One region of the Shewanella sp. AC91-MNA-CIBAN-0169 genome, then DNA from elsewhere that is predicted to be linked to it. Evidence: predicted binding sites of a transcription regulator. Region 1 holds the regulator's gene; each other region holds the start of a gene.
The links. The regulator LexA, encoded in region 1, represses DNA repair genes until DNA is damaged. The targets are predictions, from matches to a motif close to TACTGTATNNNNATACAGTA.
Positions count from the first base shown of each region.

Region 1 (2,282 bases):
GGGTACGTCCCCAATAAAGGCAAACAGGAACCAACTGTATATCTAATTCAGGGCTCTCGCTATGAAGTGACAATAAACTGGTAAAATAATTAAGGAATTTGTCACCACTTTCACGTTTACCAAATAGTGGTTTGCGGCCCTCTAAACAGACCACACGAGGCACGGTTAAGCCATCAAGCTGTAATGGCTCATAAGGACTGGGCAGACCAAAGCCCTCGGTGATTTCGCTCAACGCGGCAATATCGCTAATAGATTCCGTTTTCATTAAATAAACCAAAGGTTTAGTTGGATCTATATTGAGGTCATCAAAAGGATCGTGAGGGACCACAATGGTCTGTACCATCCACTTTTGAATCCACCTTAATGCTCGTAAAAATATTGAATCTGGTTTTGACATGGTTATTTTCGCAACATAAGCCACTGTAATATTGTCGTATAGGATACCAGAAACCACCCTGCTTACACTATCAGACCGATCTATCTTTACGTTTAAGCTCTCACTATCAGAAATAACATAAGACAGAACATTAGTAATAGTTAATTAAAACATATTGTTGAGTGATACTTAATCAACAAAATACAAAAAATAGTTGGTTAATACTTGCGCGAACACAAACACTGTATATAATGACAGTCACTGTATAAAAAGACAGGAATCATCATGAGACCGTTAACGCCGCGCCAAGCAGAAATTTTAGACTTAATTAAAAACAATATCGCCGAAACAGGTATGCCACCCACTCGTGCTGAAATTGCGAATCGTCTTGGCTTTAAAAGTGCTAATGCCGCCGAAGAGCATTTAAAAGCATTAGCCAAAAAAGGCTTTATCGAGATCATGCCTGGTACCTCAAGAGGCATTCGTTTACCTCATGAAGAACAGGTTGAAACCGGTCTGCCACTCATTGGACAGGTTGCTGCTGGTGAACCTATTTTGGCCCAAGAGCATGTAGAACAATACTATCAAGTCGATCCAAACATGTTTAAGCCCGCCGCAGATTTTTTATTGCGAGTGCGTGGTGACAGCATGAAAAACATTGGCATTTTAGAAGGTGACTTACTCGCTGTACATAAAATGCAGCAAGCACGTAATGGCCAGGTTGTTGTGGCACGTGTTGATGATGACGTCACCGTAAAACGATTTGAACAAAAAGGTAATGTGATTTATCTGCATGCCGAAAATGAAGATTACAATCCGATAAAAGTAGATTTAAGTTGCCAAAGCCTAACCATCGAAGGGCTTGCCGTTGGCGTTATCCGTAATGGAGATTGGTTATGAACAAACTAATGGGCATCGCGCCACGCCACCCGGGCTTATGGGTAGATTTAACTGAAACAGAACTGCATGGCACCCAAACCATTCAAACATTACAAACTGTCACCCAAGGTGAAGCTGAACTGAGCCAATTGTGCAGCCAGTTGGCAATATTGAGCCAGCAAGGCAGATGGATTGTATTAATTAGCCCGCCCCATATTGGCTATAAACATATGCTGGCAAGTGCTGGTGTAAGAATGGATCGCATTTTACTGGTGCACACCAAAGATGAAGTCGAAACATTATGGGCCATGGAGAAAGCGCTCACTAGCGGTACATCGAGCGCAGTAGTAACTTGGACAAGCTCACTTGATGCTCGCGATAGTCGCCGTTTAGAAATTGTCGCCAAAAGTGCACGTGCATTAGGGGTGGTAATTGAAGATGTGAATGCTCACTTACCTCACAAACATCAACTTGTTAGCCCTACTTTAACAAATGGAACAAGTAATTTTTGCTCATTTCACTAAGCACGAACCCTTCATTACCAAGCCCTGTATTGAATTCAGGGTTTTTTTTCATCTTTTTTCAGCCTATTAGCCAACAAAGTGATCTTGATCAATGTTTAATCTACAAGTAATGTGGTTAACAAGGATGAAACATTTTTTATCTTTAATTGGACGTGAATGGCAGTAATCAAGATTACTTTCAGACAAATGAGCCAAATCAAAATTGATAAGTTCAGTAGTAGGTACAAGCGTGGTGCACAGCTAACAATAAAACCGTAGACCGTATGTTTACAGCCACCAAAGTACTTTGAGGTCATCAAACTTTTTTCGGGAACCGAAGAGTTTGCATAGAGCAGAGAATTACTGTGTGACTCTTCTTTGTAGTTGCTATTTGCAATTAGCAGAGGAGTAGTCTTGTGAAGCAATGGTTGTATTGTTTACTGGTGGTGTTTGTAGCACTTCCGCTTGGGGCATCAGAAATGCCCCTCAACATGACTCAAGGCGTGACAGATATCAGTGGCAAG
Region 1 covers NZ_JBEOPM010000003.1:92,925-95,206, reverse strand. The annotation lists gene plsB (glycerol-3-phosphate 1-O-acyltransferase PlsB) at 1-397, opposite strand, end outside; gene lexA (transcriptional repressor LexA) at 662-1,276, shown strand; gene AAEY98_RS04470 (cell division inhibitor SulA) at 1,273-1,779, shown strand; gene coxB (cytochrome c oxidase subunit II) at 2,175-2,282, shown strand, end outside.

Region 2 (2,282 bases), on a different contig from region 1:
CATTTTGCTAAGGAATTGCGAGGGATGTCCAGTATTCTTACCCCGCTAATCGCTGTATTTATTATTATGCTGCTCGGCAGTATTGTTCAAAAAATGCGTCTGTTGCCAGCAGACACCGATTTGATCCTCAATCAGTTTGTTTATTACATTGCTTTCCCCGCTATATTACTGATTGTGCTAGCTGAAACGCGCATTGAAGACATTATTCAATGGGGCTTTATCGGTGGGTTTAGTCTGGCGATGATCATCACTTATGCTTTAGTGATTGTTGTATCACTAATTCGCACACCTAAAAAACAAGCAGTTGCCGCCATGCGCGCATTAAATGCTACGTTTGGTAATACCGCATTTATTGGCATTCCATTGCTGAGTTTATTATTCCCAGGTCATAAAATGGCATTAGTCGCTGCAGCGATTGCCAGCTTGTTGTCGGTGTTCATGTTTGCTTTTGCTTTAGTATCAATTGAGCTAGCCAGCCGTGATAAACAATCAACCGACCATGCCATCGTCATCATGGCTAATGCCCTGTATAAAAACCCAATCGTGGTTGGCAGTGTTATTGGCATCGGTTTATCAGCACTGCATATTACCTTACCGGATAGTTTGGCCTTAATGCTACATCAGGTGGGAAATACCTCTAGCCCATGTGCACTGTTTGCTATAGGAATGGTACTTGCCAAAGCATTACGACATCAATCTGGCACAAAAATGTTCAGTGTTGGTTTGATTGCGGAACTGAATTTAATCAATTTACTCAAGCTAATTATTCAACCTTTAATTGCCTTTGGTTTACTCAAACTGTTCGGCGTAGAAAAGGAATTACTGACCATGGGAGTCATTTTGGCAGCGTTACCGACAGCAGCAAGTGTGTACCTTTTGGCCGACCGCTACCAAATTAACGCCAATGTCAGCGCCCAAGGTATTTTATATGGCACATTAATCACTTTTATCAGTTTGCCGATAATAGAAACACTTTTAAAATCCATTGCTTAATGATCAATCAAATCTAGATGATAAAATAGTCAGCGATAATTATTCCTCAACCACTTTACTGTATATAAAATCAGTATATACTGTTTATCAATACAGTGGTTTGGTAGTTTCATTGACAGGAATTTATTATGCTTTGCCAACTCAGCATCAACAATTTTGCTATCGTGCGTTTTTTAGAGCTCGACTTTAAAGCCGGTATGACAAGCATCACCGGCGAAACAGGTGCAGGCAAATCGATTGCTATCGATGCGCTTGGGTTATGCCTTGGTAATCGAAGTGATGCCAGCACTGTCAGGCCTGGAGCCTCCAAAACCGAAGTGAGTGCAAGGTTTACCCTTCATGATGTACCTTTAGCCAAACGCTGGCTTGAAGATAGCGATCTTGATGCTGAAGATGAGTGCATATTACGTCGAACTATTAACAGTGATGGCCGCTCAAGAGCCTACATTAATGGTAATCCTGTGCCCGTGACGCAATTAAAAGCCATCGGTCACCTATTGATTGGTATTCACGGCCAACATGCTCATCACGCAATGCTTAAAAGCGAGCATCAATTAAACCTACTCGACCACTATGCCAACCACAAAATACTGCTCGATAGCGTTAGCGCTAGCTATCAACGCTGCAAACAAGTGGAAAACGAGCTAAAGCATCTTGAACAAGCTCAGCACGAACGTATTTCGCGTCAACAGCTACTGCAATATCAAGTAGAAGAGCTTAATGAGTTCAACTTAGGCTTGGAAGAATTTGATGAAATAGAACAAGAACACAAACGCTTAGCCAATGGCACAGATTTAATTGAACGTTGCCAAGCAGGTTTGCATTTATTGACCGAAAGTGATGAAGGCAATATAGAATCTCTGCTTAATAAAGTGGCCAGTATTGCTGATACGCTTCAAGGATATGATGAATCCCTTGCTCCTATCAGCACTATGATCAGCGATGCGTTAATTCAAGTACAAGAAAGCGCTAGCGAAATTGAAAGTTATTTAAGCAGTTTAGAGCTTGATCCAGAACATTTTGCCTATTTAGAAAAACGTCTTTCAACGGCAATGCAATTGGCGCGCAAACATCATGTGAGTGCTGATAAGCTGGCGCTACATCATCAAGCATTGATGAGTGAATTAGCCGAACTTGCTGACGACGAAACTAAATTAGATGGTATAAGACAACAACTTGAAGCCACCAGAAATGCCTACTTAACCAATGCACAAAAACTGAGTCAAAGTCGTAGCCGTTATGCTAAAGAATTGGACAAGCTAGTCACCCAGTCTATCCATGAGCTCAAT
Region 2 covers NZ_JBEOPM010000001.1:543,104-545,385, reverse strand. The annotation lists gene AAEY98_RS02305 (AEC family transporter) at 25-993, shown strand; gene recN (DNA repair protein RecN) at 1,122-2,282, shown strand, end outside.
Region 2: the regulator LexA is predicted to act here: its motif matches at 1,072-1,091, upstream of recN (DNA repair protein RecN).

Region 3 (2,282 bases), on a different contig from region 1:
TTTAAACTATATGGAAATGGAAATGGAAATGTACACCTTAAAAACTTCAAAAGCAGTGAACTCATATTTGATAATGATGAAACTATAATTATTTTAAAGTTCATATTTTCGAGTCAACATTCGATTATAGATGAGTTAGATATTACTGATGAAGTTCGTGAGTTTGCTCAAGGCTTGTTAGTTGAGGCTGTCGATGCATCTTATGCGATGGGATTTATCGACTCTTTATTTCGATCAACAATGAATCCTCAAGATGGTGCTAAAAAAGTCATAATAAAATTTGGGCGCAGCGCTGCAAAACATTGGTTTAGTCATGCAACAGCTAAAGACTTAATGCAAATAAAAATCTATGACAGAGTGAGAGAACAACTATCATACAGCTTCGGTCGTGTTTTAGTGTTGTATTTAAATGGAATAGCAAAAACAAACAGTCGACATTTTGGTATTTTAGCTTTTAACCTAAATAACAAAGTTATATGGAGTTAAAATGAAACTTAAGTTACTAATTGGATGCGCTTTTACTATTATTATTATGTATTCATTAGGTGCTATTTATTCTCTTGAAAATAGCCGTGTTGAAGATGTTGTATTATGCAGTGTCGAAGATAATACGCATTACATACCAAATTCGTTCTGTGAATTTTATTTGTTTAATTTTAGATTAACGAAACAAGACTTAGATGATCTTCAGTCTGTAGGTGGTATAGCATTTTTATTTGGCATTTCTAATCAGAAAAAAAGATATGTTTATTTAGATAAATTTATCGACAATGGTGCCTCCGTTAATACTAAAAGTAAAATTGATGGACTACCGCCTCTTCATGCCGCAATCTTACTCAATGATAAAAAATTAGTTGAATACTTACTGAGCAAAGGCAGTGACCCTCAACTGCTAGATAGTCAATTACGGTTAAACGCTTATGATTTTGTACTGCTTTTGAAAAGAAAGAATGACTCAATAAATCGAATTGAAGTCATAAGAATGTTGTCTACAATCAATTTATAAATTGAATAATTTGCTAGATGATTTCGCTTTTTTCAGAATAATGTTTTATTGCGTTTTAGGATGGCTTGAAGCTAGCTTTTGACATTTAAAAATATCTTGAGTCACATTTATTCATTATATTAATAATAAGCAATGATTGAATACTGTTTATATGTACAGTATCATGGTTTTAATTGGGCTAATGATGATGGTTATAGAATGCGTAAAATCATTCACATCGATATGGATTGTTATTTTGCTGCGGTAGAAATGCGTGATTTTCCTGAGTTAAGAGGAAAACCCATTGCTGTTGGCGGCAGAAGTGATCGCCGTGGTGTCATAAGTACTTGCAGTTATGAAGCCCGCAAATTTGGGGTGCGAAGTGCTATGTCCAGTTATCATGCGTTGCAGTTATGTCCGCAGTTAATTTTAGTGCCTGGACGCATGGAGGTGTATAAATCGGTGTCACTCCAAATACGTGAGATTTTTCATCGATACACTGATCTTGTCGAACCATTGTCTTTAGACGAAGCTTATCTAGATGTCACAGATTGCGATGCTCATCAAGGCAGTGCGACATTAATTGCCAAAGCGATACGTGATGACATTTATGAGGTCACTGGATTAACGGCTTCAGCAGGTATTGCACCCATTAAGTTTTTAGCCAAAATTGCATCCGATTTAAATAAGCCTAATGGACAATATGTTATCACCCCAAATCAAATTGCTGATTTTGTAAAAGACCTACCTCTGAGTAAAATTCCTGGCGTCGGTAAAGTCACTTCAAAAAAGTTAGCCGATATTGGCTTAACCACTTGTTATGACGTGCAACAATACCCTAAAGTGCAATTAATTGAGGCCTTTGGTAAGTTTGGCCATGTGTTGTCTGAGCGTGCACAAGGTATCGATTCAAGGCAAATTAGCCCGCACCGAGTGCGTAAGTCAGTAGGGGTTGAAACCACGTTAGCTAAAGACATTTTTACGTTAGAGCAATGTCATCAAGTATTACCACAGCTTATTCAAGAGCTGAGTGCTCGGGTTCATCGGAGTGCGAAAGATAGACAGATCCATAAGCAGGTTGTGAAACTGAAATTTAATGATTTTAAGCAGACCACCATCGAGCATCGCAGTGATGAGATTTCAATTAACCTGTTTCATGAATTATTGCTGCAAGCATTACAACGAAGCCAAGGGCGAGGGATTCGGTTACTCGGTGTGAGCGTTGGCCTAGCGGATGTGACGTTGGTTTCTTCCGAGAATAGTGCCGATCAAATTACTCAACTCGATTTACAATTTT
Region 3 covers NZ_JBEOPM010000001.1:444,557-446,838, forward strand. The annotation lists gene AAEY98_RS01905 (hypothetical protein) at 1-486, shown strand, start outside; gene AAEY98_RS01910 (ankyrin repeat domain-containing protein) at 488-1,006, shown strand; gene dinB (DNA polymerase IV) at 1,205-2,282, shown strand, end outside.
Region 3: the regulator LexA is predicted to act here: its motif matches at 1,148-1,167, upstream of dinB (DNA polymerase IV).